DNA from 2 places in the uncultured Propionibacterium sp. genome. Region 1 is predicted to be linked to the other one. Evidence: riboswitches for the same ligand, from Rfam matches in the RefSeq annotation. Region 1 holds a riboswitch; the other holds the start of a gene.
What was found. A riboswitch is a leader RNA that binds a small molecule or an ion and turns the genes downstream of it on or off. The one in region 1 is predicted to bind FMN.
Positions count from the first base shown of each region.

Region 2: it holds a riboswitch for FMN, as region 1 does, so the genes downstream of both, ribD (bifunctional diaminohydroxyphosphoribosylaminopyrimidine deaminase/5-amino-6-(5-phosphoribosylamino)uracil reductase RibD) here and R2N01_RS01540 (ABC transporter permease) in region 1, are expected to answer to the same signal.

Region 1 covers NZ_CAUTOU010000002.1:136,759-151,173, forward strand. Annotated here, with positions in the region: gene lnt (apolipoprotein N-acyltransferase) at 1-82, opposite strand, end outside; gene R2N01_RS01520 (Lrp/AsnC family transcriptional regulator) at 82-537, opposite strand; gene metW (methionine biosynthesis protein MetW) at 611-1,246, opposite strand; gene R2N01_RS01530 (homoserine O-acetyltransferase) at 1,246-2,415, opposite strand; gene R2N01_RS01535 (ABC transporter substrate-binding protein) at 2,558-3,562, opposite strand; gene R2N01_RS01540 (ABC transporter permease) at 3,559-4,473, opposite strand; FMN riboswitch at 4,571-4,690, opposite strand; gene R2N01_RS01545 (MFS transporter) at 4,924-6,513, opposite strand; gene R2N01_RS01550 (sugar kinase) at 6,629-7,735, opposite strand; gene R2N01_RS01555 (bifunctional 4-hydroxy-2-oxoglutarate aldolase/2-dehydro-3-deoxy-phosphogluconate aldolase) at 7,732-8,376, opposite strand; gene R2N01_RS01560 (IclR family transcriptional regulator) at 8,548-9,318, opposite strand; gene R2N01_RS01565 (S-ribosylhomocysteine lyase) at 9,392-9,862, opposite strand; gene R2N01_RS01570 (alpha-amylase family protein) at 9,972-11,852, opposite strand; gene R2N01_RS01575 (universal stress protein) at 11,856-12,377, opposite strand; gene R2N01_RS01580 (MFS transporter) at 12,380-13,756, opposite strand; gene R2N01_RS01585 (SRPBCC domain-containing protein) at 13,753-14,226, opposite strand.
Region 2 covers NZ_CAUTOU010000001.1:33,068-47,482, forward strand. Annotated here, with positions in the region: gene R2N01_RS00165 (GTP cyclohydrolase II) at 1-54, opposite strand, end outside; gene R2N01_RS00170 (riboflavin synthase) at 51-686, opposite strand; gene ribD (bifunctional diaminohydroxyphosphoribosylaminopyrimidine deaminase/5-amino-6-(5-phosphoribosylamino)uracil reductase RibD) at 668-1,717, opposite strand; FMN riboswitch at 1,873-1,995, opposite strand; gene R2N01_RS00180 (GNAT family protein) at 2,117-2,692, shown strand; gene R2N01_RS00185 (Rossmann-like domain-containing protein) at 2,755-3,507, opposite strand; gene R2N01_RS00190 (ABC transporter permease) at 3,576-4,334, shown strand; gene R2N01_RS00195 (HD domain-containing protein) at 4,378-5,460, opposite strand; gene dusB (tRNA dihydrouridine synthase DusB) at 5,589-6,758, opposite strand; gene R2N01_RS00205 (NAD(P)-dependent alcohol dehydrogenase) at 6,855-7,910, opposite strand; gene R2N01_RS00210 (sodium:proton antiporter) at 8,150-9,904, opposite strand; gene R2N01_RS00215 (succinate dehydrogenase/fumarate reductase iron-sulfur subunit) at 10,022-10,780, opposite strand; gene R2N01_RS00220 (fumarate reductase/succinate dehydrogenase flavoprotein subunit) at 10,777-12,885, opposite strand; gene R2N01_RS00225 (succinate dehydrogenase cytochrome b subunit) at 12,882-13,643, opposite strand; gene R2N01_RS00230 (NrtR DNA-binding winged helix domain-containing protein) at 13,739-14,415, opposite strand, start outside.

The DNA.
Region 1 (14,415 bases):
AGGGCGGAGCGGGTCCCGGACCGGTGCGGGGGGCGGCCAGCCGTGCGCTGACCGGGGCCGGTGGGTGTGGCGTGCCGCCCATCATCCCTCGGGCTCGTCGACGAGCGGCTTGTCGGCGAACATGGTGCGCAGTACGACGGTGGTCGAGGTGGTGATGGACTGGGCGAGGCGGATGCGGGTGAGCAGGTCGTCCAGCTCCTCGGGGGTGCCGACATCGGCCCGGCACAGGTAGCTGGCGTCACCGGCCACCGAGTAGCAGGCGGTGATCTCGGGCATCCGCTCGAGCAGCTCGACGATGCTGGAGTCGTCCGCCGACTGGCCGAGCGGTGTGATCTGGATGAAGGCGACCAGGGAGCGGCCGAGGACCCTGCCGTCGAGCCGGGCTCGGTAACCGGTGATGAGACCGCGTTGCTCGAGCCGCCTGACGCGCTGCTGTGCGGCGGACGTCGACAGGCCGGTCTCGCGACCGATGTCGGTGAAAGACATGCGTCCATCGCGGGTCAACAGCGCAAGAATCTTCTGATCAGTCGATTCCATGATCGTCATTTTGACAGAGTCTTCCCGGGCGAGTACGGGTGCCCGTATTCTGCACCGGACGACCGCCGGCCGGTCAGTCGCGGCGCGCCAGGACGTAGATCGCCGAGCCGGCGAGCAGATTCGCACCGTACTGCATGAGGCGCCCGCCGATGCGCGGCTGGCGTCCTTCCCCGTCCAGCGGGATGCGCTTGTCGACATTGAGCCCGCACTCGTCGAAGAACTCCTCGAGGGTGACCAGCGTCGTGTGATGCAGGTTCGGGGTGTCGTACCAGGTGTACGGCAGATCGTGGCTCTGCGGCATGCGGCCGCTCAGCAGGCGCAGGCGATGGCGCCAGAAGCCGAAGTTGGGCATGGTCACGATGAGGCGCCTGCCGATGCGGCGCATCTGCATGACGACCTCCTTCGGGCGGAGCACGGCCTGCAGCGTGCGCGAGAGGACGACGACGTCGAAGGAGTCGTCGCCGAACTCCCCCAGCTGGGTGTCGAGGTCGAGCTCGACCAGTGGCACTCCCCTGCTGATGGCCGCCATGACGGCGTCGGGATCGCGCTCGACGCCGGTGCCCGTGCAGTCCATGGCCCCGATCAGGTAGGCGAGCAGGTCGCCGTCGCCGCAGCCGAGGTCCAGGACGCGTTCGCCCTTGTCGACGAGCGCGGCAACCGATTGCAGGTCGTGACGCAGCAGACCCTGGGTCAGACGATCGGGTGGCATCAGCGGCGCCTCCCCAGTCGGCGGCGGCGGGTGCTCGGCCTGGGCATGGCCGGCTGTTCGAGGAAGGCGCGCACGGTGTCGAGGTAGGGGTCGATCCTCAGCAGGAAGGAGTCGTGACCCCATGGCGCGCTGATCTCGCGGAAGCTCACCGGCAGGCCGCGCGAGTGCAGCTGGCGGACGATCCGCCGTGAGTGGGCGGTGCCGAAGCGCCAGTCGGAGTCGAAGCTCATGACCAGGTATTTCAGGCCGCTCCCGGCCACCCTGTCCATGACGGTCGGGTCCGCGAACGGGTCGAAGTAGTCCATGACGCGGGTCAGGTACAGATAGCTGAGGGCGTCGAAGCGGTTCACGAAGACACTGCCCTGATGGTCGAGATAGCTTTCGACGGCGAAATCGACGCCGAAGCCGGGATGACGGGCGTCGTACTGCGGGCGGCGGGCGAATTTCTCCTCGAAGCCCTCCTCGCTCGTATAGGTGATGTGCGCCATCATGCGCGCCACGGCCAGCCCCACATCGGGGTTCGTCCCGTGGACGGCGAAGCGGCCGTCGTAGAAGTTCTCGTCGCGCATGATCGCTTCGCGGCCGACGGCGCTGAAGGCGATGTTCTGCGCGGTCAGGCGGCTGGAACTGGCCACGATGACGGCCTGCTCCGTGTCCTCGGGGTGGCTCAGCGACCAGTCGAGCACCTGCATGCCGCCGAGTGAGCCGCCGACGACCGCGTGCAGGTGGTCCACGCCGAGGGCCCGCACGAGCGCCCGGTGCACGGTGACGAAGTCGTGCATGTCGATCAGCGGGAAGCTCAGGCCGTAGGGCTCGCCGGTGGCCGGGTCGATGTCGGACGGGCCGGTCGTGCCCCGGCAGCCGCCGAGGATGTTCGAGGAGATGACGAACCAGCGGCTCGTGTCGATGGCCTTGCCGGGACCGATCATGGCGTCCCACCAGCCGGGATGGGCATCGCCCTCGTGCCAGAAGGCGGCGTGGGCGTCGCCGGTCAGGGCGTGGCAGATGTACACGGCGTTGTCGCGGGCCCTGTTCAGGGCGCCGTAGGTCTCGTAGGCGACGGTGACGTCCTCCAGACGACCGCCGCGTGCGAAGTCGAGCGGCCTGGCCCGGTCGAACAGCCGGGTCCGCTGCGTCTCGACGAGCGTCCTGGGCTCGGCCGATGTCATTGATCCACTCCTGAAGGACTCGGTTCGCGACTCCGGCGGACGGCGCGGGAATCGCGGCTCAACTCTAGTCGTGGGTGCGGCCGCATCCGTGCACCGTCCCGCGGGTGCGGCCGGGGTGCGCCCGTCCGTCCCCGGGCGGGGATCAGCCCAGCGAGGTGTACGCCGCCTGCGGATCGACGGTCTCGGCGGTGATGCCCTTGGCCGCCAGGAAGGCGCTCATGGCGTTCCAGGTCTCGGCGTCCTGCGCGCCGAAGTCGTCGCCGTACAGGGCGTTGGTGGCCTCGAGGGTCGCCTTGGCCTTCGCGCGCTGTTCATCGTCGGTCAGCGTGGTGACGTACCTCGCGGACAGTCCGACGGCCTCGTCCGGGTCCGAGGCGCAGTCGGCGGCGGCACGCTGGACGGCGTGCAGCAGCTTGACCAGGTCGGTGCCGTGCTCCGAGACGGTGCCGGCCATGGCGCCCAGGCCCAGGCCGACCAGCGGGGTGCCCGTGCTCGGAGCGATCCCGCGGACGCCGAAACCGGCCTGCTCGAACTGGACGGCGTCGTTGTTGGAGAAACCGACGACGGCGTCCACCTTGCCGGTCATGAGGGCGGACTGCTGGGTGAAGCCGATGGTCTGGATGTCGACGTCCTCCTGGCTCAGACCGGCCTCGTTGAGCAGGGCCAGCAGCGTGTACCAGGTCTCGCCGTACTTGCCGGGGACGCCGATCGGGCGACCTCTCAGGTCGGCCGGGGAGTCGATCCGGGAGTCGGCCGGGACGATGAGCTCGCCGGGATAGGTCTGGTAGACCGTGGCGAAATCGACGACATCGACGCCCGAGGCGCGGTTGACCATCATCTCGTCGCCGCCGGCGTAGACGACGTCCTCGGTGCCGGCCTGCAGAGCGCCGAGCAGGGACTCGGAGGCGCCGTGGTGGCGCAGCGTCACGGTGAGGCCCTCGTCCGCGAAGTAGCCCTTCTCGGCGGCCACGTAGAACGGCGAGAACTGGACGTCGGCCGTATAGGTCAGGCCGACGACGATCTTGTCACCGCCCGCGGAGGATCCGGGCGCAGCCGACGGGCCGGTGGAGCAGGCCGGGACGAGGAGCAGCAGGCCCAGGACCGGCAGCAGGGCCTGCCACAGGCGGCGGGAATGGGGAAGGATCATGCGATCAGCTCCTTGTCCTTGTCGGCGGTGCGGGCCCGCTCGGGCGGGAAGCCCGGGACGGGGCGCCGGCCGCCGGCGCCGGGTCCGGGGCCCTGCGCATCGGCCCCGGGGCTGGGGCCGGCCCCTCGGGGGCCGCGGTAGGGATCGGTGAGGTGCTCGACGAGCACGAGCGCCAGGTAGACGGCCGTGGCCAGGGCGCACAGCACGATGATCGTGGCGAACAGGCCGGCGGTGTCGGCGCTGGCGGACTCCTCCGAGACGATCGCGCCCAGGCCTTCGCCGCCCATGACGAACTCGCCGACGACGGCGCCGGTGATCGACAGGGTGAAGCCATTGCGGATGCCGGTGAGGATCGCCGTGCGGGCCATCGGAGCCTCGACATGGACGATCATGGGCAGCCCGGAGGCGCCGTCGAGCTCAGCGGCCTCGGTGATCTCGTCGTCGATGCCGCGAACGCCCAGAACGGTCGCCAGGACGAGCGGGAAGAAGACGAGCAGGGCGCACAGCAGGACGATCGGCACCAAGCCGTAGCCGACCCAGATGACCAGCAGCGGTGCGATCGCCACGGCCGGGATGGCCTGCGAGGCGGCCAGGTACGGGGAGAACGCGGCCTCGGCCGAACGGATGTGGGCGATCAGGTAGCCGATCGGCAGCGCGATGACGGTGGCGAGGGCGCAGCCCAGAACGGCCTCCCAGACCGTCACGAGCGTGCGGGCCAACAGGTCGCCGGTCCGCAGATCGGCCACCAGACGAGTGAGGACCCTGCCGGGCGCCGGAAGGAGAGCGGTCGGGACGGTGCCCGAGAGGGCGATGAGGTGCCAGGCGGTGAGCAGGACGAGAAGAACGGCCGCAGGTGCGCCGATGCGCACGACGAGCGGTGCTGCCGGTCGGTTCGCCTTGATCGTCCTCATCTGCTGCGCGTCTCCTGCCGCCTCGTTGCGACCGGGGCGCAGTCAGTGTACGCAGCGGTCGTGCGCGGCATGCGCCGTCACGGCCCCCTGCGAGCCTGCACGTGCTCTCCCATCCGGACTGTCACCGTCGGCATCGGAATTCCACCGATTCGGCCAGCAGAACTGGTTCGCGGGCTGTCACCGCCGGTTCGGGTTTGCACCGACCCCGGGCACGTTGATTGCTGGGAAGAACTATAGCCCTTGGCGCCATGACCCTGCCGGTCCTGTTGTCCGTGGACCGGGTCGATAACGCGCGGCCGCTCGCCCGTGGGCGGGTTCCGCACGGTGCCCGATTGTCCTCCCGATCCAAGAACGGCAGCCGCAGCGCCACCGCCTGCGGTGTGCGGGGCCCGCTGCCCGCATGCCGTTTCGGACGGGGACCCGCCGGGGCAAGGGCGGCGGTCAGGTGCATCAACTCTGCCCTGGGACGGTGCCGGCGGGCTGCCCGGCCGGCTCGGCGGCGGGCTCGGTCGGGGCGTGCATCGGGTACAGGGCGATGACCGCGATGGTCGCCATGGCGACGACACCGGCGCAGACGCCCAGGCCGAGGGCCATGCCGGAGGAGAAGGCCTCGCGCATGGCGATGAGCAGGTCGCCCATGCCGCCCAGCGCCATCGAGAAGGCCTCGCCGGCGGAGCTCAGCACCTTCTCGCGGGTGGCTTCGTCCAGGCCCGCGATCACCGCCCTGCCGGCGAGGCTGACCCGGTAGGTGGAGGCCAGCAGACTGCCGATGACGGCCACGCCGAGGGCGCTGCCCACCTGCATGAGCGCGCTGTTGGTGGCCGAGCCCGCGCCCTCCGAGCCGGGTGGCAGGGAGTCCATGACGGCCTGCGTGGCGGCGGGCAGGAGCACGCCGGCACCCAGGCCGAAGGCGCAGGCTCCGACGACCAGGTGCGAGTAGGCCATGGACGGGCCGGCTGCGGCCAGGCCGGTGAAACCGCCGGTGACCAGGAGGAGTCCGGCGACGACGGTGCGCTTGATGCCGATCGCGGTAAGTGCTTTCGGGGCGCTGACGGCGCCGACGAGCATGCAGGCCGCGACCGGCATGATCGCCAGCCCGGACTGCCACGGCGAAAAGGCCAGTACGTACTGCATGTACTGGGTCAGGACGAACAGGGCGCCTGCTCCCCCGCCGGTGACCAGGCCCGAGACCGAGACGGAGACGGCGAAGGGGCGGCGTTTGAACAGCGCCAGGTCCAGGAGCGGGGATGCGGTCTGCGCCTGGACCCAGACGAAGAGGCCGAGCACGACGAGTCCGATGACGGCGGCGCCGATGACGAGCGGGGAGGCGAGCCCGAGGCCGGGAGCGGAGATGACGGCCCAGCACAGTACCGACAGGCCGACGATCGAGGCGACCGTGCCGAGCCAGTCGACGCGTTCATCGCTCCGCTCCGGCGCGGTGCGCGGCAGCAGCCAGGTGCCCGCCAGGACGCAGGCCGCGGCCAGCGGCACGTTGATCAGGAAGATGGACGACCAGGTGAAACGTCCCAGCAGGGCGCCCGACAGCAGCGGGCCCACCGCGGCGCCGGCGCCATTCGCGCCGGACCAGATGGCGAAGGCCGTTGCCCGCTCTGCAGGGCGGCGGAAGAGCACGGAGACCTCGGCGAGCGTGGACGGCGTGAGGAGGGCGGCGCCGATGCCGGTGAGGGCCCTCGCCGCGACGAGCACGGCGGTGTCCCAGGCGAAACCGGCGGCGAGCGAACACGCGCCGAACAGGGCCACGCCCGTTATGAAGGTGCGTTTGCGCCCCCAGCGGTCGACGAGGCTGCCGGCCACCAGGAGGAAGCCCGCGTAGGTGAGCTGGTAGGCGTCCACGGTCCACTGCAGGGCGTCGTTGGTGGCGTGCAGCTCACGGGCCAGGGTGGGCAGGGCGACATTGAGGATCGTGTTGTCCATCGACGCCATGAGCAGCGCGATGGTGAGGGCGATGAGTCCCCACCACCGGCGCCTGTCGGCGCGGGCGTGCTCCGCGTGGGCCTGGGAGCTCTGGAGAGGACTCACTGAGGAATTTTCTCATCACGTGTCGGACGCGTGCACGAGACGCGCCGTGAGCCGCGCAGTGCCCTGCCCGGCGCGTCTCGTGCGGCCGCTGGCGGGAGTCGGGCGGCCCGCCGGTTCAGCGGTCGACGCGGGCGTTGCCGCCGCCGGCCAGGTTGAGCACCTCGGCCTTGGAGGCCATCGAGGTGTCGCCGGGGGTCGTCATGGCCAGCGCCCCATGGGCGGCGCCGTATTCGACGCAGGTCTGCAGGGGCTCGTCGTTCAGCAGGCCGTAGATGAGACCGGACGCGAAAGAGTCACCGCCGCCGACCCGATCGTGGATCTCCATGGCGTTGCGCTGGGTGGCCCGGACGAGGCCGTCCTGTGCGCTCCATGCGATGGCGCCCCAGTCGTTGCTGGAGGCCGAGCGTACGCCGCGCAGGGTGGTGGCGATGACCTTGAAGTTCGGGTAGACGGTCGCGACGCGGTCGATCATGGCGCTGAACTCGTCCACGGGCAACTCGGTGAGGTCCTCGTCCACGCCCTCGACCTGGAAGCCGAGGGCGGCGGTGAAGTCCTCCTCGTTGCCGATCATGACGTCCACGTACTCGGCGAGCTCGCGGTTGACCTCCTGGGCGCGGGTCCGGCCGCCGATGGCCCGCCACAGGCTCGGACGGTAGTTCAGGTCGTAGGAGACGATCGTGCCGGCCTCGTGGGCCGCCTTGACGACGTCAATGCACGTCCGGGCGGCCTGCTCGGACAGGGCGGCGTAGATGCCGCCGGTGTGCAGCCAGCGCACGCCGGCCCTGCCGAACAACCCGTCGAGGTCGAAATCGCCGGCCCCGGCCTGCGAGATGGCCGTAGCGCCGCGGTCGGAGACGCCGACCGAGCCGCGCACGCCGAAGCCGCGCTCTGTGAAGTTCAGGCCGTTGCGGACCGTGCGGCCCACGCCGTCGCCGGGGGCCCAGAGGATGTTCGAGGTGTCGACGCCGCCGGCCTCGATGAGCTCTTCGACCAGGTGACCGATCTCGTTGTCGACCAGACTGGTCAGGACGGTGGACCGCAGGCCGAAGACCTTGCGCAGGCCCCGGACGACGTTGTACTCGCCGCCGCCCTCCCAGACGCGGAAGGCACGGGCGGTGCGGATGCGGCCCTCGCCCGGGTCGAGGCGCAGCATGACCTCGCCGAGGCCGGCGGCGTCGAAGGCGCACTGGTTGGCGGGGCGGAGGGTGATACCGGCGGTCATCGTCGTCCTCCCCGGCGGTTCTCGACAGCGGCGACGGCCTCGGCGACGAGTCCGGTGACCCGGTCGAACTCGCCGGCGTCGACGAGTCCGGGCGGGACCATCCAGGAACCGCCGACTGCGGGGACGCAGTCGAGGGCGAGGTACTCGCCGATGTTGGCGGCATTGACGCCGCCGGTGGGGACGAACCGCATCTGCGGGAACGGGGCGGACAGGGCCTTGATGGTCCCGGGGCCGCCGCAGGCGCCGGCCGGGAAGAACTTGACGGTGTCGAGTCCGGAATTGACGGCGGCGGTCATGTCGGAAGGAGTGGCGGCGCCGGGCAGGACGGGGACGCCGAGCCCGAGGCACTCGTCGATGACCGCCTGGTTGTAGCCGGGGCTGACGATGAAGACTGCCCCGGCGTCGAGGGCGCGGTGCACCTGCTCGACGTCGAGAACGGTGCCGGCGCCGATGAGGATGTCGCCCCGATCGGCCATCGCCCGGATGGATTCGGCGGCCGCATCGGTGCGGAAGGTCACCTCGGCGATGGGCAGACCGCCGTCGACGAGGGCCTGGGCGAGACCGTCGGCCTTGTCGGAGCTGCCGAGGGCGATGACGGGAATGATCCTGTGGGCCGTGATGACGGCCAGGTCCACGGGCATGGAGGAGACCCCTTTCGATGCATGGAGGATCGGGTCCTTCGCTCGATTCATGTTTCTGCAAGTGAAATATATAGTTTGTTCCGAGAAACATCTAGAGCATACGTCCAGAGGGGCCGCTGACGGCTCCCGGGGTGCGCCGGGGGACGGACCGTGCCGCGAAGCGGGACCGGCTCAGCGGCGCAGTTCAGGCAGGTTGATGCCGCTCGGCAGCAACGGCGGGACGACGCTCGAGACGGCCTCGAGCAACTCCGCCCGACGCTCGGCGGTGAAAGAGGAGGCGAAGGTCGTCACGCTCATCGCCCCGACGGGCTGGCCAGCGCGCAGAAGGGCCACACCGAAGCAGGCGATGCCCGGCTCGTACTCCTCCACCTCGAAGGAATAACCGTGCCTGCGGGCGAACCCGATCATCTCCCACAGGTGCTCGGTCCGGGGCGGCCCGTCGGCTGGGGCGTAGGCGCTGAGCTGCTGGCGCCCGACCCCCGTGAAGGCCAGGATCGATCTTCCCAGCGCAGTGTTCGCGGCGGGCACCGCACGACCGATGTCGGACCGCACGCGGATGATGCGCGAAGGCTCGACCTTGTCGAGGTAGATGACTTTGTCGCCCCGCATCACACCGAGATGGACGAGTTCATCGGTCTCGCGCGAGAGGGCGACGATGACCGGGTGCATGCTCCAGACCAGGGCGTCGCCCTCGAAGTACCTGGACGACAGTGTCAAGGCGGCCGGGCCGAGTGAGTAGTTGCCGGTCTCGACGTCCTGCTGGATGTAGCCGCGCCCGCGCATCGTCGTGAGCGCGCGATAGGCGGTCGACTTGTTCATCCCGACGCGTGCGCAGATACCGGCCAGCGAGGATCCGTCCGTCCCCGCTCGCGACAGGTCGTCGAGCAGGGCGAGGGCGCGGTCGATCGCCTCGATGCGCGTAGCTCCGTTGGTCGCGCCCATCGTCGAGCGGCTCCTTTCGTCCCGGGCGCAGCACGCGCACCGGCGGTGCGAATCTGGCTGGATGCGATCGGGTTCAGGCCATGACCTGCTCCCATTCGCCGCGGTGGGAGAGCATCTCGGAGGCCGCGGCCTGGGCCGCCTCCAGGCTGTGGTGGGCGCCCCAACCGCATTGGACCTCATTGGCCGCGGGCACCTCGGTCAGCCCGAGGACGTCGCGCAGGGTCCGCTCGACCAGGTCGCAGGTGGCCGGGACGTCGGGCTCCCCGGCCATGATGAGGTAGAAGCCGGTCTGGCAGCCCATGGGACCGAAGTCGATGACGGCATCGCTGTGGTTGCGCACGCACTCGGCGAAGGAGTGCTCGATGGAGTGCACGGCCACCATCTCGAGGTGCTCCTTGTTGGGCTGGCAGAAGCGCACGTCGTACTTCGTGAGCGCGTCCCCGGCGGGCAGGCGTCTGACGTCGGCCACCCGGATGAACGGCGCGGCCACGGTGCGGTGGTCCAGGTTGAAACTCTCCACGTTCATGTGCTGAGGCACGGTCATCCCCCACTCGAGGTTCGTTGCTGCCGCCCATTCTCGCAGACCCGGGCGCACTGGCGAGCACCCCACCGGGCGGTCGCCGCCAGGCCGGACCGCCCGGTGGGGCCACCACTCAGGTTGCGATGAACCAGGCCGCCTGGTACGGCCAGATGCCGATCGTGGCCGGACGCAGGTCGTAGTCGTAGCCGCCGATGAGCTCGCGGGCGTTGTAGCCCAGGTGCTGGGTGAGCGCGCCGTGGTGCAGGTCGACCATCTGCTCGCTGACGTTGTAGACCTCCACCAGGGGCCCCAGCGGATGCCAGCGCCTGAGGATGAGGATGCGCGGGTCCGGACTGACGGCCACCTCGGTGGCGAACCCGGCGTGCAGCTGGGGCGTCGCGGCGCGCACCTGCAGGACGTGGCGGATCGCGCTGTTGAGGCGGGCCGCGGGCAGTTCCTCGTCCTGGCCCACCCGTTCGGCGAGGGCCCAGTCCATGAAGGGCCGGTGCGCCCAGCGGTTGTCGTCGGCGTGGGCCGGGTCGCGGGCGTAGTCCGTGTCGTTGAGCATGCCGAGCTCGTCGCCCATGTAGATGAGCGGCACTCCCCCGTAACCGCAGACGATCGAGTACACGAGCAGGATGCGGGCGATGGCCATGTCGACGCCGTGCTCATCGCCCTCCTCCAGCGCCTTCTCCAGCCCGGCCAGGCTGGCCGCCGAGCCCGAGATGCGCCTGTCCCCCGTCAGCGGGTTGGCCTGGAACACGAGGCCGCGGGCGAAGGAGGTCTTGTACTCGCCCGAGTAGAAATCGGACAGGAACCGGCGGTGGTCGTACCCGTCGACCCCCACCGCGGCGGCGTCGGCGTCCGAGATGGCCCAGCCGATGTCGTCGTGACAGCGGGCGTAGGTGGCCCAGGTGGCCGAGGGGGGCTTGGCCGGCATGTTCGCCAGGGCCGTCTCGGTCATCCTGACGTCGGCCGTGGCGAGACAGTTCCACAGCTGCACCATCAGCTCGTTGTGGTAGGCCATGTCGGAGACCAGCCCGTAGTGCTCGCCGGTGCCCAGGTAGGCGATGAGATCCTCCGGGGCGACGATCGCCTCGGCCTTGAAGGCCACCGCGGGGGCGGCGATGCGCATGCAGGCGCGCATGATCTGGACGAGATCGTGCACCTCGGGCTGGTTCTGGCAGTTCGTGCCCATGCGCTTCCAGGTGAAGGCGATGGCGTCCAGACGGAATACCTCGACGCCCTTGTTCGCCAGCCAGCACATGAGGTCGACGAACTCGCACAGCACGTCGGGATTGGCCCAGTTGAGGTCCCACTGGTAGTCGTTGAAGGTGGTCCACACCCAGGCCTGTGCGTCGTCGTTCCAGGTGAAATTGCCCGGGGCGAAGTCCGGGAACACCTCGGGCAGCGTCCGCTCGTAGGCGTCGGGGACGGAGCGGTCCGGGTACATGAGGAAGTAGTCGCGGTACTTCTTGTCGCCCTCGCGGGCCTTGCGGGCCCACTCGTGCTCGGCGGCCACGTGGTTGATCACCAGGTCCATCACCAGCGAGATGCGGTGCTCGCGCAGTTCGCCGGTGAGGTCCTCCAGGTCGTCCATGGTGCCCAGGTCGGGGCGGATCGCGCGGTAGTCGGCGACGGCGTAGCCGCCGTCGTTCTCGCCGTCGCGGGGCCTGAGGAAGGGCATGATGTGCAGATAGTGCACTCCCAGCCCGTCCAGGTAGTCCACGTGGGTCTTGACCCCCCGCAGGTCCCCGGCGAAACGATCGGCGTAGCACACGTAGCCGGTCATGTCCGGCTGCTGGAGCCAGTCCGGCCGCAGCAGGCGCGCCTCGTCGAGCCGCTTCAGGTCGTCGGAGCGCTTCGTCAGCGCGCCGGTGATGATCGTCTTGAGCCGCTCGGTGATCTCGGCGGCGCGGTCGGGGTACAGACGGGCCAGGGACACGGCGATCTGGGGGGCGTAGCGGTCCCAGCGCAGTTCCAGGGACTGGGCGGTGGGGGCATCGAGGCTCATGGCTCAGTCCTCCGGGGCCGGGGCGATCTCGACGTCCTCGGCCACGTTCGGCTCCTCCTCGCCCGGCACTGGGCGCACGATGAGCACGTCGCGGTGGGCCCGGCGCACCACGGCGGAGGACACGGTGCCGAGGAGCCGTCCGACGATCGAGGTGTCGCGGATGGCGCCGATGACGATGGCGTCGACCAGCTGGTCGCGTGCGGTCTCGAGGATCGCGGCGGCGGGTTCGGCGTCGACGAGCAGGGCCGCTGTCACGCGGGCGCCCTCGGCGTGCGCCGTCTGCATGGCCTCCTGGAGCGCCAGGGTGGCCGCCTCGGTGCCGGGCACCTGGCCGAGCGTGGCCACGGAGCCCTCGAGATTGGGCTCCTTCGCCGCCTCTCGGGCCGGCATCTTCGTATAGGCGCACACGATGATCAGGTCCGCGTCGTCGGTCACGGCCAGGCGGGCCGCACGGGTGACGGTCGGGCTGGCCAGCGACGAGCCGTCCGTGCCGACGAGGATCTTCTTGTAACGGTCGAGCTGCATGATCACTTCTCCCCCATCTGCACCTGCGCCGGTGCTGTGACGTCATCCATGTCGCGCACGATCGGCGGCTCCTTGATCCACAGCATCGCCAGTGCGGCGCAGCCGAGCAGGATCGCCGCGAAGGTGATGGCGTTGGTCGGGTTGGATCCGAGCAGGTGCTTGTAGATCGCGCCGAAGGTGAGGGTCTCCAGCAGCTGCGGGATGACGATCATCATGTTGATGATGCCCATGTAGACGCCGTAGCGGCTCGACGGCACCATGCGCACGGCCATGATGTAGGGCACGCCCATGATGGAGGCCCAGGCGACGCCCAGACCGATGATCGGCAGGAACAGCAGGAACTTGTTGCCCAGGTGCGGGAAGATCAACAGCCCGATCACCGCGAGCGTGAGGCAGGACGCGTGCACCCACTTGGCGCCGTGCCTCTTGGCGAAGGACACGAGGAAGAAGGCCACGCAGAAGGTGACGACGTTGTAGCCCCCGTTGATCAGGCCGGTCCAGGTGACCGCCGACTCGTAGGCTGACGAGTGGGTGTCGCTGGTGCCGAAGGCGCTCTTGGCGACCGACAACGACACGTACTGCCAGTAGACGTTCATCGCGTACCACTGGAACAGGTAGACCAGGGCGAGCTTGCGCAGCTGGGCGGGCATCTCGACGATGGCCGTCCAGATGCCGGCCAGGGCGTTGCCGCTCTGCTTCGAGCGCAGGCGCGCCAGCTCCTCGGGCGAGGGCGGGATCTCGGGGGTGGTCAGCACCGAGACGAGCACGGTGCCGATCGAGCAGACCGAGCCGAGCATGAAGGAGCCGAACACCCAGTACGGCAGGCCGGCCGCCGTCATGCCCGAGAGGACGTGCTGGAACAGGAAGAGCGAGATGTTGGCCAGCGTGATGCCCAGACCGGTGAAGAAGCTCTGCGCCAGGAATCCCTTGGCCGTCTGGCTCGGGGGCAGCTTGTCGGCGATGAAGGCGCGGTAGGGCTCCATGGCGGTGTTGTTCGAGGCGTCGAGCAGCCACAGCAGCAGGGCCGCCATCCAGATGGCCGAGACGAAGGGGAAGCAGAACAGGCAGACGGCGCAGCCGACGGCGCCGATGAGGAAGAAGGGCTTGCGCCGGCCCCAGCGCTCGCTCCAGGTGCGGTCGGACAGCGAACCGATGAGCGGCTGGATGAACAGGCCGGTGATCGGGCCGGCCATGTTCAGCAGCGGGAGTTCGTCGGCCGAGGCGCCGAGGAAGTTGTAGATCGGGTTGATGGCCGTCTGCTGCATGCCGAAGGAGTACTGGATGCCGAAGAAGCCCAGATTCATCAGGAGGATCTGCTTCATCGACATCATCGGCTTGCGCCTGATGACGGTCGTCGTAGCGGTCGTTGTCTCGCTCATCGTGCGTTGTCCTTGGAGGCGTCGAGATAGTTCTGGAGATGGTCGAGGATGGACTCCCAACCGTCGGAGTAGTCGAGGGCGGCCTCCTCCGTGTAGGGGCCCTGCACGACGCGCAGCAGCGTCTTGCCCTGGCCCAGGCGTGTGAACTCGACGCGCAGCTCGACGGGCTTGGCCGGGTCGATGCCGGGGATGCCGCTGATCCGCTGGCGAGTGACGAGCACGTCCGGGTAGAACACCTCCGTGTAGATGCCGTCGACGACCCAGATCCTCTCGGGATCGTCATCGTGCACCTTGGTGTGACGGATGCGCCCGCCCAGCTGGGGATTGAGCTCCACGGATTCGGGCACGACGTGCCAGCCGGTCGGGGCGAACCACTGACTGAAGGCGGCCGGCTCGGTGAATGCTCTGAACAGCACTTCGCGCGGCTGGGCGAACTCGCGTTCGACCTCCAGGACGGTATCCACTTCCATGTCGATTCCTCCGTCGCAATCGATCGCGGGCGCTAGGGGTGGCCCGGTGCGATCGATTTTTCCACCACCCCTAGGGGCCCAGGGGAGCTGTCCAGATCGCTGTTAGCGAATTAAGTCGATCCCTCGGCTCAGGGGAAAGGCGTTGCCAGACTAGTTCTGGTGACGGTTGTGAGTGCCCTGGCCAGATCC
Region 2 (14,415 bases), on a different contig from region 1:
GATCTCATGGACGGCGGCCTCGTCGAGCGCTCGATCCATCCCCTGGGCGCTCACTCGTGGCCCCCGGCGGCCGCGAAGGCCATGAGGCGGTCCACGTACTTGGCGAGGACGTCGGTCTCGATGTTCACCAGGTCACCCGCGCGCAGCCCGCCGAGGCGGGTCCCGGTGAGGGTGCTGGGGATGAGACCGACCTCGAACCAGCCGTCCTCGTCGCCGGGGGCGCTGACCGCGGTGACGGTGAGCGAGACGCCGTCCACGGCGATTGCGCCCTTCTCCGCGATCTGCGGGCTCAGGCGCGCCGGGACGCCGACGCGCAGCGCCGTCCAGGCGCCCTGCTGGACGATCGACAGCACACGGCCGGCGCCATCCACGTGCCCCTGGACGACGTGGCCGTCCAAGCGCCCGTCGGCGGGCACGCAGCGCTCCAGATCGACGACATCGCCGGGGCCCAGCCGGCCCAGGTTGGTGCGGTTCATGGTCTCGCCCATGAGCTCGGCGACGAACATACCGGGATGGGCGGGGTCGGCGATCGAGGTCAGGCAGGCGCCGTTGACGGCCAGCGAGCCGCCGGCGGGCAGGTCGTCGGCGACGCCGTGGGCGTCGACGACCAGGCGCGCGATGCCGGGGGCCGCGCCGGGGTCGAGCTCGGCGACGGTTCCCAGTCCAGTCACGATTCCGGTGAACATGCTCCTCCTTGCGGGTCGGTGGTCCTCCGGCCATCCGCTGAGCGGCGGGACGCGGGTCGGAGGGTGATCTCGAGGTCCTCCCCGAGGGTGCGGACGGGCCCGTCCAGCCGCCACCGGACGGCCTCGCCGAGCGTGCCGACACGCAGGGCTCCGGCGGCCCTGGCCCCGGGGCCGAGCATGAGCGGCGCCTGGTGGACGACGAGGGTGTCCACCAGGTCGGCGCCGATGAAGGCACTGGTGATCGACGGGCCGCCCTCGACCAGGACGTGCCCGATCCCCGTGCCGGCGAGTTCGGCGAGCACCCCGACCGGGTCATGGCCGGCGATCTGCACCCAGCGGCCCTCGCGCAGCGCGGCACCGGCGGGGACGGGGCGCATGCCCATGACGACGTGCAAGGGCTGGCGCTCGAGCAGCGCGCCGTCATCGTCGCGAGCGGTGAGTCTGGGGTCGTCGGCGAGTACCGTTCCGGTGCCGACGAGGATCGCATCCGCCCGGGCGCGCAGGTCGTGGCCGGACCGACGGGCCGTCTCACCGGTGATCCACCGGCTCGTGCCGTCCGCCGCGGCGATGCACCCGTCGAGGCTCTGGGCGATCTTGGCCGTCACGTACGGCCGTCCCTGGGCCGTGGCGAGCAGCCAGCGCTCGTTGAGTTCGCGGGAGGACTCGGCCATGAGCCCCTCGACGGTCTCCACGCCCGCGCCGCGGAGCCTGGCCGCCCCGCCCGCGGCGACCGCATGCGGATCGGCCATGGCGTAGACGACCCGGGATACCCCGGCGTCGATGAGCGCCTGGGAGCAGGGTCCGGTGAGCCCGGTGTGATTGCACGGTTCGAGGGTGACGACGGCGGTGGCGCCACGCACGTCCTGCCCCGCCCTGCGCGCGGCGGCCAGGGCGTCGATCTCGGCGTGCGGGGTGCCCGCCCCCCGGTGGTGGCCGACGGCGACGACGCGCCCGTGACTGACGACGGCCGCTCCGACGAGGGGATTGGCGCCGCGGACGCCCTCGGCGGCGGCCTGCAGCGCCAGATCCATGGCCTGCGCCTCGAGCGGCGTCACGGTGGGACGCGCCTGCCCGGCACCCCGGTCCGTCTGCGGGCTCATCGGTCCCCCTCCCAGGCTTCCTCGCCCGGGGCCGTGGGATGTCGACGGGAGGTGATCGGCGGCCGGCGATCGCGCGCCGCGCCGGCGTCATGCGCCTCCCCTCCAGACTCTGACTGTCGGTCCTGGAGTTCCACCAGGTCGGCCGGCCCACTGGCCGGTTCGCGGACTCTCACCGCCGGTACGGAGTTCCACCGTCCCCGGGACATGACAAGGGCCAGTATGCCACCACCGTCGTCGGGCCGGGCACGGACCGCCCGGCGGGCGGCACGGCCACGACCGGGCGCCGCCGCCCTGGCCTAGGGTTGGTCCGACCGGGACGGAGGAGGCGCTGTGCAGCACGACATCCACATGGAGCTGGGCGAGGTGCGTCTGCGCCCGGCGCGGGCGCGGGACGGCGCGGACCTCCAGCCGCTGCTCGACGAGCGGATGTGGGCCGGCATGGCCACGCCCTTCCCCGCGAGCCCGCAGGATTTCGCCCGCGCCTACGAGGAGAAGATCGCCGACCCCGCCACGGTGGTCTTCAGCGTCGAGCACCGGGGCGAGCTCGTGGGCCGCACCTGCTTCTACGACATGCGCCTGCCGCTGCGCCTGGAGCTCGGCTCGACGTTCTATCTCCCGGCGGCCCAGGGCACGGCGGTGAATCCGTCGTGCAAGTACCTGCTGCTCGAGTACGCCTTCACGGTCCACGGCGTGCAGCGCGTGGGCCTGCGCTGCGATGCGCGCAATGCGCGCTCCGCGCGGGCGATCGCCGCGCTCGGCGCGACCGAGGAGGGGGTGGCGCGGGCATTCCGGCGCGGCCCGCACGGCGAGCCCGTCGACACCCGGGTCTTCTCGATCACCGATGACGACTGGCCGCGCGTGCGCGGCGGGCTCCGTGCGCGCCTGGGCCTGCCGCCAGACGGCTGAGCCCGGGCGTCAGGAGCCGGGGCGGTCCCGGTGGACGCGGTGGCCGACCTCGACCATGGCCTTCATGACGACGCCCGCCAGAGCCCGATCGAGCAGGTGCGGGTCGGTGACGACAAAGCCGGTAATGGTGTTGACGCCGCGCTCGAAGAGCATCGGAGCAGGGGCGTGGAGGGGCCGACGAGCACGGTGCGAGCCCGGCGCGACGGCTCCAGCAGCCGCGGCGCGGTCTTGTTGACGAAGCTCGACCCCGAGATGAACACGTAGTCGCACTCGGGCAGGATGTACTCGCAGGCGGCGTCGGGGTGGTCGCCCGGCTGGGGGACGCGTTCCAGGCAGTAGTACTCGCCGGCCCGTCCCAGCGCCTTCCGGGCGAAACCGAAGTGCCCGACGACGGCCACCCGCCCGCCGTCGACAGCCCGCGCGAAGGGGTCGAAGACCCGCCGCCGGACGAGGCCCTCCCCCGTCGCGGCGAAGCCCTTCTCGGCGGCCGACTCGGGATGCGAGTACCAGGAGTTGATGGCGGCCTGGCCGATCGAGGCCTCGGCGAGGTTCCAGCTGCGGACGAGACCGGCCGCGGTGCGCAGCGGCAGCCCGTCGAGCACGGCCCCCTCGAAGACCTCTGGCCGGGATCGCTGGTTCATCGTCCAGGCCACCCCGCCGCCCCCGGCGGAGTTCACCACCCGGGTCCGCCGGACGCCGACGTCCGCCGTCTCGACCATCGCGTCCCGAGGGATCTCGGCGATGAGGTCCTCGTGGACACGCCATGCGCCAGGCATCGTCAACGCGTCCTCGTCCCGTCCATCCAGGCGCCCCATAGTGAAGGAGGCTATCCTGATCGAACGCGGCGCCGTCGCCCGGGGCCGTGCGGGCGGACAATGCAGACATGTCCATCAACCCGAGCCTGCAGCTGGCCGTCGCGCTGGTCCTGCTCGTCGCCCTCACGATGCTGGCCGCCTGGGCGGGCCACTTCAGCTTCCTCAGATCGGTGCCGCTGGCAGCTGTGCGCGCCGCCGTCCAGCTGTTCATCGTCTCGTTCGTCGTCGTGGCGGCCGTCACCAGGCTGTGGGCGGCTGCGCTGTTCGTCATCGCCATGTTCGCCATCGCCGTATGGACGACGACGGGCCGCGTCGGCGCCAGACGGGCCTGGGCCTGGTCGACGCTGTCGATCGCGGCGGGAGTGCTTCCCGTGCTGGCGGTCGTCTTCGCAACCGGCGCCGCCCCGCTCAACGGGGCCTCGCTCGTGCCGATCGGCTCGATCATCATCGGCAATGTGATGAGTGCCCACACGCTGAACGGGCGGCGGGTCTTCGCCGCCCTGCGCGAGAATCACGAGATCTTCGAGGCTGCCCTCGCCCTCGGGTTCGCCCGGACCGACGCGATCGGGATGGTCGTGCGCTCCATCGCGGGCGAGTCCCTGATGCCGACACTCGACAGGACGCGCACGGCGGGCCTGGTGACGCTGCCGGGCGCCTTCATCGGCGTCATGCTCGGCGGTGGCACGGCGCTTCAGGCCGGTGCCGCGCAGGTGCTCGTGATCATCGGCATCCTCGCCGGCGAGTCCACGACGGTGCTCGTGATGAACATGCTGATCACCGGGGCGAAGCTGCTGCCGGGGGACCTGGCCGGGGCGCTGCACCCCTGAGGGGCCGGGCGCCGGCTCGACCCGTCGGAGCGGGACGGCCCTCTCAGGCCCCGTGCCCGATGCCTCGCGGCAACCGGGCCGCCTCCCAGCCGAGCAGGCGCTCGGCGCAGTCGAAGGCGAAGCGATCGGTCATGCCCGCGACATAGGTGACGGCGCTGCGCGTCGGGTCATCGCGGTCGCAGTGCTCGGGCGGCAGCTCGGCCGGGTGCTCGGCGTAGTAGGAGACGAGCTGCTGCAGCACCTCGACCATCGTGTGCGACTGGGCCAGCGACTCGGAACGCGTGTAGATCTGCTCGTAGTTGAACCTGCGCAGGGCGGTAAGCGCTCCGGCCGTGCGGGCGTCCATGCCGACGGCACCGGTACGGCAGGTGGTGGAGATCACGGAGCCGATGAGCGTCGACAGCTGGTCGCGCAGCGACAGGCCGATGACGTCGACGATCCGGTCGGGCACCTCCCCGGGGGCCACGATGCCGGCGCGGATGGCGTCCTCCAGGTCGTGAGCGCAGTAGCCGATGCGATCGGCCCAGCTGACGATCTCGCCCTCAACGGTGGACGGGGCGGGACTCGACCACGAGTGGTTCGCGATGCCGTCGAGGGTCTCGGCGCACAGGTTGAGCCCGGACAGGGCGACCCGGGCGCCCCATGGACCATGATCGAAGCCCCCGGGCAGGAAGGCGTCGAAGGCCTCCTCGGAGGCATGCCCGCCGGGACCGTGCCCGCAGTCGTGGCCCAGGGCGATGGCGTCGGCCAGCGTCACATTCGCCCCGACGCCGCGGGCGATGGACGTGGCCACCTGGGCGACCTCGATCGCGTGGGTCAGGCGGGTGCGCTGATGATCGGTGGGGTAGACGACGACCTGCGTCTTGCCGGCCAGGCGCCGGAAACTGGTGGAGTGGACGATGCGATCGTGGTCGCGCTCGAAGCAGGTGCGTTCGACGTCGGGCTCCTCGGGGCGGGCCCTGTCGCCCGCCCCGTGGGAGCGGGCCGCCCCCTCGCGCAGCGTAGCGGCCTCGAGTTCCTCGCGGGCCAGCCGCCCTACGGGTTCACCGCGGCCGATGAGCAGATGGGAGTCCCGGTGCGGGCGTACGAGGCCATCACCGTCGATCCGGTGCTCATGACCGCTCATGGTCCGCGCCCAGGCCCTGGACCGCGCGGTGGGGCCCAACCCGCGACCGTCGGGACCGGTGCGTTCACTGCTGCTCGTCATGGTCTCCAGTATGGCGGTGGCCGCCGCCCACCAGGCGCGCGGAGGACTCAGGCCGCCCTCCCGGAGTACCCGAGCTCGGCGTCGGACAGGTCGAGGTCGCGCCCGTCGCGGTCGTCCAGCCAGCCTACCGGCATGACCACCTTGCGACGCGGCGAGCCCTGGCGTCCGCGAGGCCGGCCCAGTTCCCGGATCGGGTAGGGGCAGTCGGCACCGGCCTTGTCGACGAGGACGGCCAGCAGCTCGTCGAGGCGCTCGAAGGAGTCGATCATGCCGAGCGCGTGGCGCAGCTCGCCGCCGACGGGGAAGCCCTTGAAGTACCAGGTCATGTGCTTGCGCAGATCGGTGAGGCCGTGCCGCTCGCCCATCTGGCGGGCCAGCAGTTCGCCGTGGCGGCGCACGATCCGGCAGATCTCGCCGAGCGCGGGCAGGGTCAGGCGCCGGCCACCGGACATCGCCGCGGCCAGGTCGGCGAACAACCAGGGGCGCCCGAGGCAGCCGCGGCCGACCTCGACGCCGGCGCAACCGGTCCGTTCCATCATGTCCAGTGCGTCCCCGGCCTCCCAGACGTCGCCGTTGCCGAGCACCGGGATGTCGACCTGCCCCACCACCTCGGCGATGACCTCCCAGTGAGCATGGCCGGAGTAGGCCTCCTCGACGGTGCGCGCGTGCAGGCAGATCGCAGCCGCCCCCGCCTCCTGGGCGATCTGGGCGACATCGCGCCAGGTGGTGTGGTCCGCGTCGATGCCGATGCGGGTCTTGACGGTCACCGGCACGCCGTGGCGATCGGCGGCCCGGACCGCGGCGACGATGATCTCGCGCACGAGCCCGGTCTTCCAGGCCAGGACTCCCCCACCGCCCTTGCGGGTGACCTTGGGAACCGGGCAGCCGAAGTTCAGATCGACATGATCAGCACCGTAACGGGTGCACAGCAGTTCGACGGCCCGCGCGACGGCCGACGGGTTCGTGCCGTAGGTCTGGACGCTGCGGGTCTGCTCCTCGTCGAAGAAGGTGAGCATGGCGTCGGTCCGGCGGTCGCCGCACACCAGGCCGCGACTGGTGATCATCTCGCAGATGCAGAGCCCGGCCCCCTGCTCCCGGCACAGCGTGCGGAAGGCGGCGTTCGTGACACCGGCCATCGGCGCGAGGACGACAGGGGTCGCGATCTCGACGCGGCCGCCCGAGGGCGAGGCGAGAAGGAGGGGCTCGGCGTGCGGCACCAGTCAAGCCTAGACGGGGACGGCGCACTGGCGATCGGCGCCCGCCGACCTGTGACCCGGTCGCACGGCCCACCGCCCGGCAGGCGGGTGCACCGGTCAGACGGTGACGACCGGCTTGATCAGGTCACGTGGCTTCCTGCGCATGAGCTCGACGCCCTCCTCGATGTGCTCCAGGCCCCTGAACCGGTGGGTGATCATCTTCTCAGGGTGGATGCGCCCGGCGAGCACCAGGTTGGCCATCCGCTCCATACGCCGGCGCCCGCCCGGGGTCAACCCACCGACCAAGTGCTTGTGGCCCATGCCCACCAGGCTCGACCGCCGGCTGATCTTGATGTTGTCGCCCTCGCCGAGGTAATTGACGTTGCCGACCCAGCCGCCCGGCTTGAGAATGTCGAAGGCCTGCTGGAAGGTCCCGAGATCCCCGCCGGCGACGACGACCCGGTCGACGCCTTCGCCCTTGGTGCCCTCCATGACCTGCTCGACGATGTCGCCCTCGCGGTAGTTGACGATGTCGGTGGCACCGAACTCCTTGGCGACCTCGATGCAGTTGGGGCGCGACCCAACCGCGAACAGCCGGCCGGCGCCCAGAATGGCGGCACTGGCGACCGACATCAGACCGACCGGGCCGATGCCGATCACGACGGTCGCGTCGCCGGGCCGAATGCGAGCCAGTTCGGCGCCGTGCAGACCCGTGGTGGCCATGTCCGACAGCATCACGCCGGCCTCGGGGGAGATCTCGTCGGGCAGGATCGCCAGATTGCCGTCCGCGTCATTGACGTGAATGAGCTCGGCGAACACGCCGTCCTTGGTGTTCGAGAACTTCCAGCCGCCCAGCGGGGCACCGGAGTGCATGGGATAGCCGTCCTGGGCTGCGACCGATGACCAGTCGGGGGTGATCGCGGGGATGATGACCCGGTCGCCCACCTTGAAGTCCCCGACCAGGGCACCGACCTCAACGACCTCACCGACGCCTTCGTGCCCAAGCGTCATGTCATGGCGCTCACCTATGCCGCCTTCGTAGACGGTGTGGATGTCGGACGAGCACGGCGCCAACGCGATCGGACGGCAAATGGCGTCGAGCGGCCCGCACCGGGGGTCCTCCTTCTCGATCCAGCCGGCCTCGCCGATCCGGAGCATGGCATAACTCTTCACGATGCCTCCTTGCATGCAGTGGTCGAAGAGCAGTTCCTAATTTGTACTCACAATAAGTGGTATCGTTTTTCACGGCGGAGTGCGGTGACGGCTCGCTCCGAGTCAGCGACGACCTGCCAGGAGACCTCGGCCCGACGGCCTGACCCGCAGCCGACGGGATCACCATACCGACCGGAGCGCGTCGGCGGGTATGGTTTCAGGGAAGTCGGATCGCGCGCACTTGGACGACGACTGGTCCATCAGCCTGTGCGCTCGCCCGTATGCGTCCGCATGCGCAGTTCCAAGCTCGTCTGGTCGGCGTCGAGCACGCGCAGCAGGCTCGCCAGGACGGTCGGACTGTACTTGCCAGACTGGTTCACCGTCAGCAGCGCCTTGCGCTGGGCGTCGATGACCTTGAGGGCATGTTCGCCGGACAGCTCGGCCAGATGACGATCCGTGGGGATCGACGGGCCGGCATCGGCCCGGCCCAGCAGGCCCAGGGCCTGCAGAACCAGCTCGGACTCGTCACTCTCGTCGTCCTCTCCGAGTTCGGAGACCGCCGCACGCAGGCGGGCGCGGGCCTCGCGCAGCTCACCGGGCACCGGCACGCGCCCAGCGGCCCTGCGCATGACCCGTCGCAGTTCCGCACTCTCCTCGGCGGAGGGCGGAGCGTACCCGGCCGGACGCACGAGTCCGACGAAAACGCTCAGGGTGCCTCCCTGGACCACGAGAGAGATCGCCGCGACGCAGAAGGCAGTGAGGATCATCGTCGAACGACCGGGAAGACCGCTCGGCAGGGTCTGGGCGGCTGCGACGGTCACGGCACCGCGCATGCCGGCCCAGACGATCGTCGCGCCCTCGCGGACCCCCAGCCGTTCCTGCACGTAGTAGTCGATGTCCGACAGCGTGCGCTCCATGCGGCTGATGAGCCGCACGACCCGGCGCCGGCTCTTCCGCGGAGCGTGGTGCTCGCGCTGGTTGTGCCAGACGATCAGCAGCGCGCGTTCGATGGCGGGCTTGCGTCTGGCGCGCCTGGACGAGCGATGCCTGGCCGCCGCGAGCATGGGGCCGACGATGAGCGCTCTGATGGCCAGTAGCAGTGCGAGGATGGCCGCCGACAGGACGATGATCCTCCCCAGCGGCGCCTCCTGCTCATCGGCCAGCGCCGCCGGCAGCTGAAGGCCCATGAGGAGGAAGACGCTCGACTCGAGCACGAGCGAGATCTCGGCCCAAGTGGTCCGATTCGTCGACCGCTGAGCGGGAGTCAGCACCAGGGGCGAGCGGTAGCTCTCGACCAGTCCGCATACGACGGCGGCGATGAGCCCCGAACCCCCCAACTGCTCGACTACGAGGAATGCGGCATAGGGCGTGGCCAGTGACATGAGCATGTCGGTCGTCACCAAGGAGCTGCGAGCCCGCAACCAGAGCGCCCCATTGCCGGCGAGCAGGCCGACCGCTACTGCCGAGATCACCGCCCAGAGGAATCTGCCGACGACCTGACCGGTCGTGACCGGTCCCGAGGTCGCGGCCAGGGCCGAGGCCATGAGGACGAGGGCCGACGCGTCATTGACCAGGCCCTCGCCCTCGAGCACGGAGACGATGCGCTGGCTGACACCGGCCCTCCGGACGATCGACGTGGCCACGGCGTCGGTCGGGCTGACGATGGCGCCCAGGGCGATCGCCGCGGCGAGCCCCGGGCCGGGGACCACCGCATGCAGGAAGAGCCCGACGGTCAACGCCGACAGCCCCACGAGCAGCACCGACAATGTCGCGATGGGGCCCAGATTGCGCCGGAACTCCAGCATCGGCATCTTGACCGCGGAGGCGTACAGGAGCCCGGGCAGGACGACCTCGAGGATGATGTCGGGATCGGCGTGCATGGCCGGCACCGCGGGGATCGCCGCGACACCGGTTCCGAGCACCAGGAGCAGCACGGGCGCGACCAGCCCGGCCCGCTCTGCCAGCCGCTCGCTCAGCGCGATGACGAACAGGGCGACGACGCCGATCAGAACCATGACAGCCACGCCGCTCAGTATCCCGTGCGGTGGCGGGCCGGAGACGGATCCGTCCACCCCTGGGGACGGCGGAGGGCCCGGCGTCGAGGCGCCGGGCCCTCCGCGATGACCAGCAGCTCAGGTCTCGCGTGAATGACGGCCGCGCAGGACGGAGCGCCAGCGCTCCTTGTTCACCGTGGCGATGGCCGACAGGGAGATGCCCGCCGGGCAAGACACGGCGCACTCGCCGTACAGCGAGCAGGGCCCGAAGTTCTCGTCGAGCATGGAGACCATTTTTCGGGCGCGGCGGCTGCGCTCCTGCCTGCCCTGGGGCATCTTGGCCAGGTGGGCGAGCTTGGCGCCGGCGAACAGCATCGCCGCGCCGTTCGGACAGGCTGCGACGCAGGCGCCGCAGCCGATGCAGATGGCGTAGTCCATGGCCTGCTCGGCCGTCAGATGATCCTGCGGAACGGTGTCGGCGTCAGGAGCCGTGCCGGTCATGACGTTGACATGGCCGGCGGCCTGGACGAGTTCGTCCAGGGCCGAACGGTCGATCGCGAGATCGCGGATGACCGGGAAGGCCGCCGAGCGGAAGGGCTCGATCGTGAAGTGCGTGACCTCGGGGAACGAACGCAGATGCTGGCGACAGGCCGGCGTATTGGCCAGCGGGCCGTGCGGCTTGCCGTTGACGAGGAAACCGCAGCAGCCGCAGACGCCCTCGCGGCAGTCCGATTCGAAGACGACCGGCTCGCCCCCGGCCTCGACGATCTCGTCGTTGAGCTGATCGAGCATCTCGAGGAGGCTGAGCTCGGGCTCCACGTCCTCCATGACATGGGTCTCGAAGCGACCCTCGGCGTCGGGTCCGTCCTGACGCCAGATATCGAGTGTGACCTTCATCGGTAATCCCTCACCTGCAGATCGATCAGCGAGAAGTTGAGCGGTTCGCTGTGGCGGACATGGGTGCCGTCGGGGCGGGTCTCCCACGCGGAGACGGCGCACCACTCGTCGTCGTTCCGCTTGGCCTCACCCTCCGGCGTGGCGTACTCGGTGCGGAAGTGCGCACCGGCCGACTCGCGACGATCCAGGGCGTCGAGGACCATGACCTCGGCCAGCTCCAGGAAGTCGGCCACCCGGCCGGCCTTCTCGAGCTCCTGGTTGAGGCGGCCGTCGGAGCCGACGACCTTGACATCGCGCCAGAACTCCTCGCGCAGCTCGCGGATCTCGCCGAGGGCCTTGGTCAGGCCCGCCTCGCCGCGGCTCACGCCGCAGCCCTCGTAGAGGATGTCGCCCAGCCGGCGATGGAACCACTCGGGGCGGCGGGTGCCATCGTTGTTCGTCAGCTTGTCGATGCGCCCCTCGACGTAGGCGATCGACTCGCGCACCTCGGGGGCCTCGGTGGACAGGACGGGCTTGCCGACGAACCCGGCGAGGTAGTTCGGCACCGACAGCGGCAGGGTGAACCAGCCATCGACGCTGGCCGACAGGAGCGAGTTGGCGCCCAGACGGTTCGCACCGTGGTAGTTGTTCGACGCCTCACCGCCCACGAACAGGCCGGGGATGTTGCTCATCTGGTCGTAGTCGACCCACAGACCGCCCATCGAGAAGTGGGCGCCCGGGGCGATGCGCATCGGGACCTCGTACGGGTTCTCGCCCGTGCAGTCGAGGTACATGTCGAACAGGTTGCCGTAGCGCTCCTTGATCGTCTCCTTGCCGAGACGCTTGATGGCGTCCTTGAAGTCCAGGTACACCGAGTTGTGCAACGGCCCGACGCCGTGCCCGGAGTCGATCTGGGTGCGAGCGTTGCGGGAGGCCACGTCACGGGGGGTCAGATTGCCGAACGACGGGTACTTGCGCTCCAAGTAGTAGTCGCGCTCATTCTCAGGGATGTCATTGGCCGGGCGGTCGTCGCCCGGTTTCTTCGGCACCCAGATGCGGCCGTCGTTGCGCAGCGACTCGCTCATCAGCGTGGTCTTGGACTGCCAGTGCTGGCTGACCGGCAGGGCGGTCGGGTGGAACTGCAGGAAGCAGGGGCTGGCGAAGTAGGCGCCGTGGCGGTGCGCGCGCCAGGTGGCGGTCGCATTCGAGCCCTTGGCCAGCGTCGACCAATGGTAGACCGAGCCGTAGCCGCCGGTGCACAGCACGACGACGTGGGCGGTCCAGCCGCGGATCTCGCCCGTGAGGAGATCACGGGTGACGATGCCCTGGGCGCGGCCGTCGGCCACGACCAGATCGAGCATCTCCATGCGGTTGTGCATCTTCACCGTGCCGGCGTCGACCTGCTCCTGGAGGGCCTGCGAGCAGGCCACCTCGAGCTGCTGGCCGGTCTCGCCGCGCGTGTAGTAGGTGCGGGAGACCTGCACACCGCCGAACGAGCGGGTGGCCAGTTGGCCGCCGTACTCGCGGGCGAACGGGGCGCCGATGGCGTACATGTGGTCGATCACGCGCACCGACTCGATGCCGAGGCGGACGGCGTCGGCCTCACGGCCCCGGTAGTCACCGCCCTTGACGGTGTCCTTGACGAAGCGCTTGAGCGAGTCGCCGTCGATCTTGCGGGCGCGGGCCGAGTTGATGCCGCCCTGAGCGGCCACGGAGTGGGCGCGGCGGGGGGAGTCGTGGAAGCAGAAGCAGTCGACGTCGTAGCCGAGCTGGCCGAGCGTGGCGGCGGCGCCGGAGCCGGACAGGCCGGTGCCGACGACGATGATCTTCATCTTGCGGCGGTTGGCGGGGTTGACCAGCCTGTAGTCGTCCTGGCGGCGGGTCCAGGCGGTCAACGGGTCGCCCTCGGGCACGCGGGCGTCGAGTTCGGCACCGACCTCGTAGCCGGCGGCCTTCTGGGCCGGGCCGAGGACATCGCGCGTGCGGGGAGCGTCGTTCGGGCGGACGAAGGGGCGACCCGGCCCATGACCGGCCTCGGCGGCGGACGGGGCAGCGGCGCCGTCCGGCACCGTGACGTCGAGTTTGTCGGCCACGGCGCCGATGACGTTCTTGATGATGTTGGTCATGAGATCACCCCAGACAGGACGAGCATGGGCAGGGCGCCATTGCAGACCATGATGATGAACGCAATGAGCAGGAAGGCGAGGAACCAGATCCTGCGCAGGCGCGGACCGGTCCCGCCGAAGTCGTTGACGGCGTTCCAGCCGCCCTGCCCGATGTGCAGGGCCACGACGAGCATCAGGGTCGTGTAGAGGATCGCCATCCACGGGCGGGAGAAGCTGGCGACGAGGTTCTCGTAGGCGTGGGCGTGGACCACCATCTCGTTGCCGACCATCTCGTGCGTGGCCTCCTGGAACTGGCTGGTGGCGACACCGCGGCCGATGGTCAGGTCGAGCAGGTGGACGACGATGAAGGCGAAGAGCAGGACGCCCTCGACGATCATGTACTTGGCGAACCACGCCCTCTTCTTCATGCCCCTTCGCCCGAACCTGCCGCGGGCCCTGCGCCCGCGGATGTAGATCAGCGTGCCGGCCCAGATGTGCAGGACCAGGCCGACGCCGAGCGCCAGGCGCATGATCATCAGCAGGCCCTCGTAGGGCAGGAAGGGGAAGAGGAAGGTGCGCAGGAAGGCCGCATACGCGTTGTAGTCCTCAGCACCGAGGAACAGCTTGAGGTTGCCGACCATGTGGACAAAGACGAAGAGAACGAAGATCGTGCCGGTGACGGCCATGATCAGCTTCAGGGTCACGTTCGACGGCTGCTGACCGAGCTTCTGCCGGACGACCGTGTCCCCCTGCCCCCGCGCCTTCTCGGTGACGCTCATGAGTTACTCCAATCGGGTGACGAATTGGTCCTACCATATGCCCTGTCCCCGGAGGCCCGCAGCATCGGGGCACGCTTTTGGGACGATTTGCAGACCTATTTTGCCGCAGTGGCCGGATTTACGGGCCTGAGAACCGCAAACGGGTCCGTCACGCGGTAACCGGATGACCCAAATCTATAGGTTCGCGCAGGGCGCCCCCCACCGGCCCCCGGCATCGCGAGGCGGCCCGTCTCGACGACCTCGCCGCGCCGGCTCAGCACCCGTCCGAGGTTGGTCGCATCGACGTCGTGGCCGAGCACCTCGATGTACAGGTCGCGCAGTTGCGCGAGCGTGAACTCGGCCGGGGCCAGCGCGTAGGCGATGTTGGTGTAGGACATCTTCGCCCGGACGCGGTCCAGGGCGGCGCCGACGATACGGCGATGATCGAACGCCATGCCGTCCAGCCCCACGAACGGCGTCCACTCCCCGACGGAGCCCCCACCGGGCTCGACGTCCGGACCGACGAGCCCGACATAGGCGGTCGCAATGGTGCGCTCGAAGGGGTCGCGCCCGGGATCGGACAGCGTCATGAGCTGCTCGCAGTGCCCCAGATCGGTCAGGTCAAGCTTCGCGGCCAAGTGCCGCCCGAGGGCCTGGTCTATCGTCTCACCGGCATCGACCGGACCGCTCGGCAGGGCCGGCTCCCCGGTGAACGGCTCCCGGGCCCGGCGCCAGATCAGCACCTGCAGTTGTGCGCCCCCGACCGGTACCACCCGGAAGATCACGGCGACGA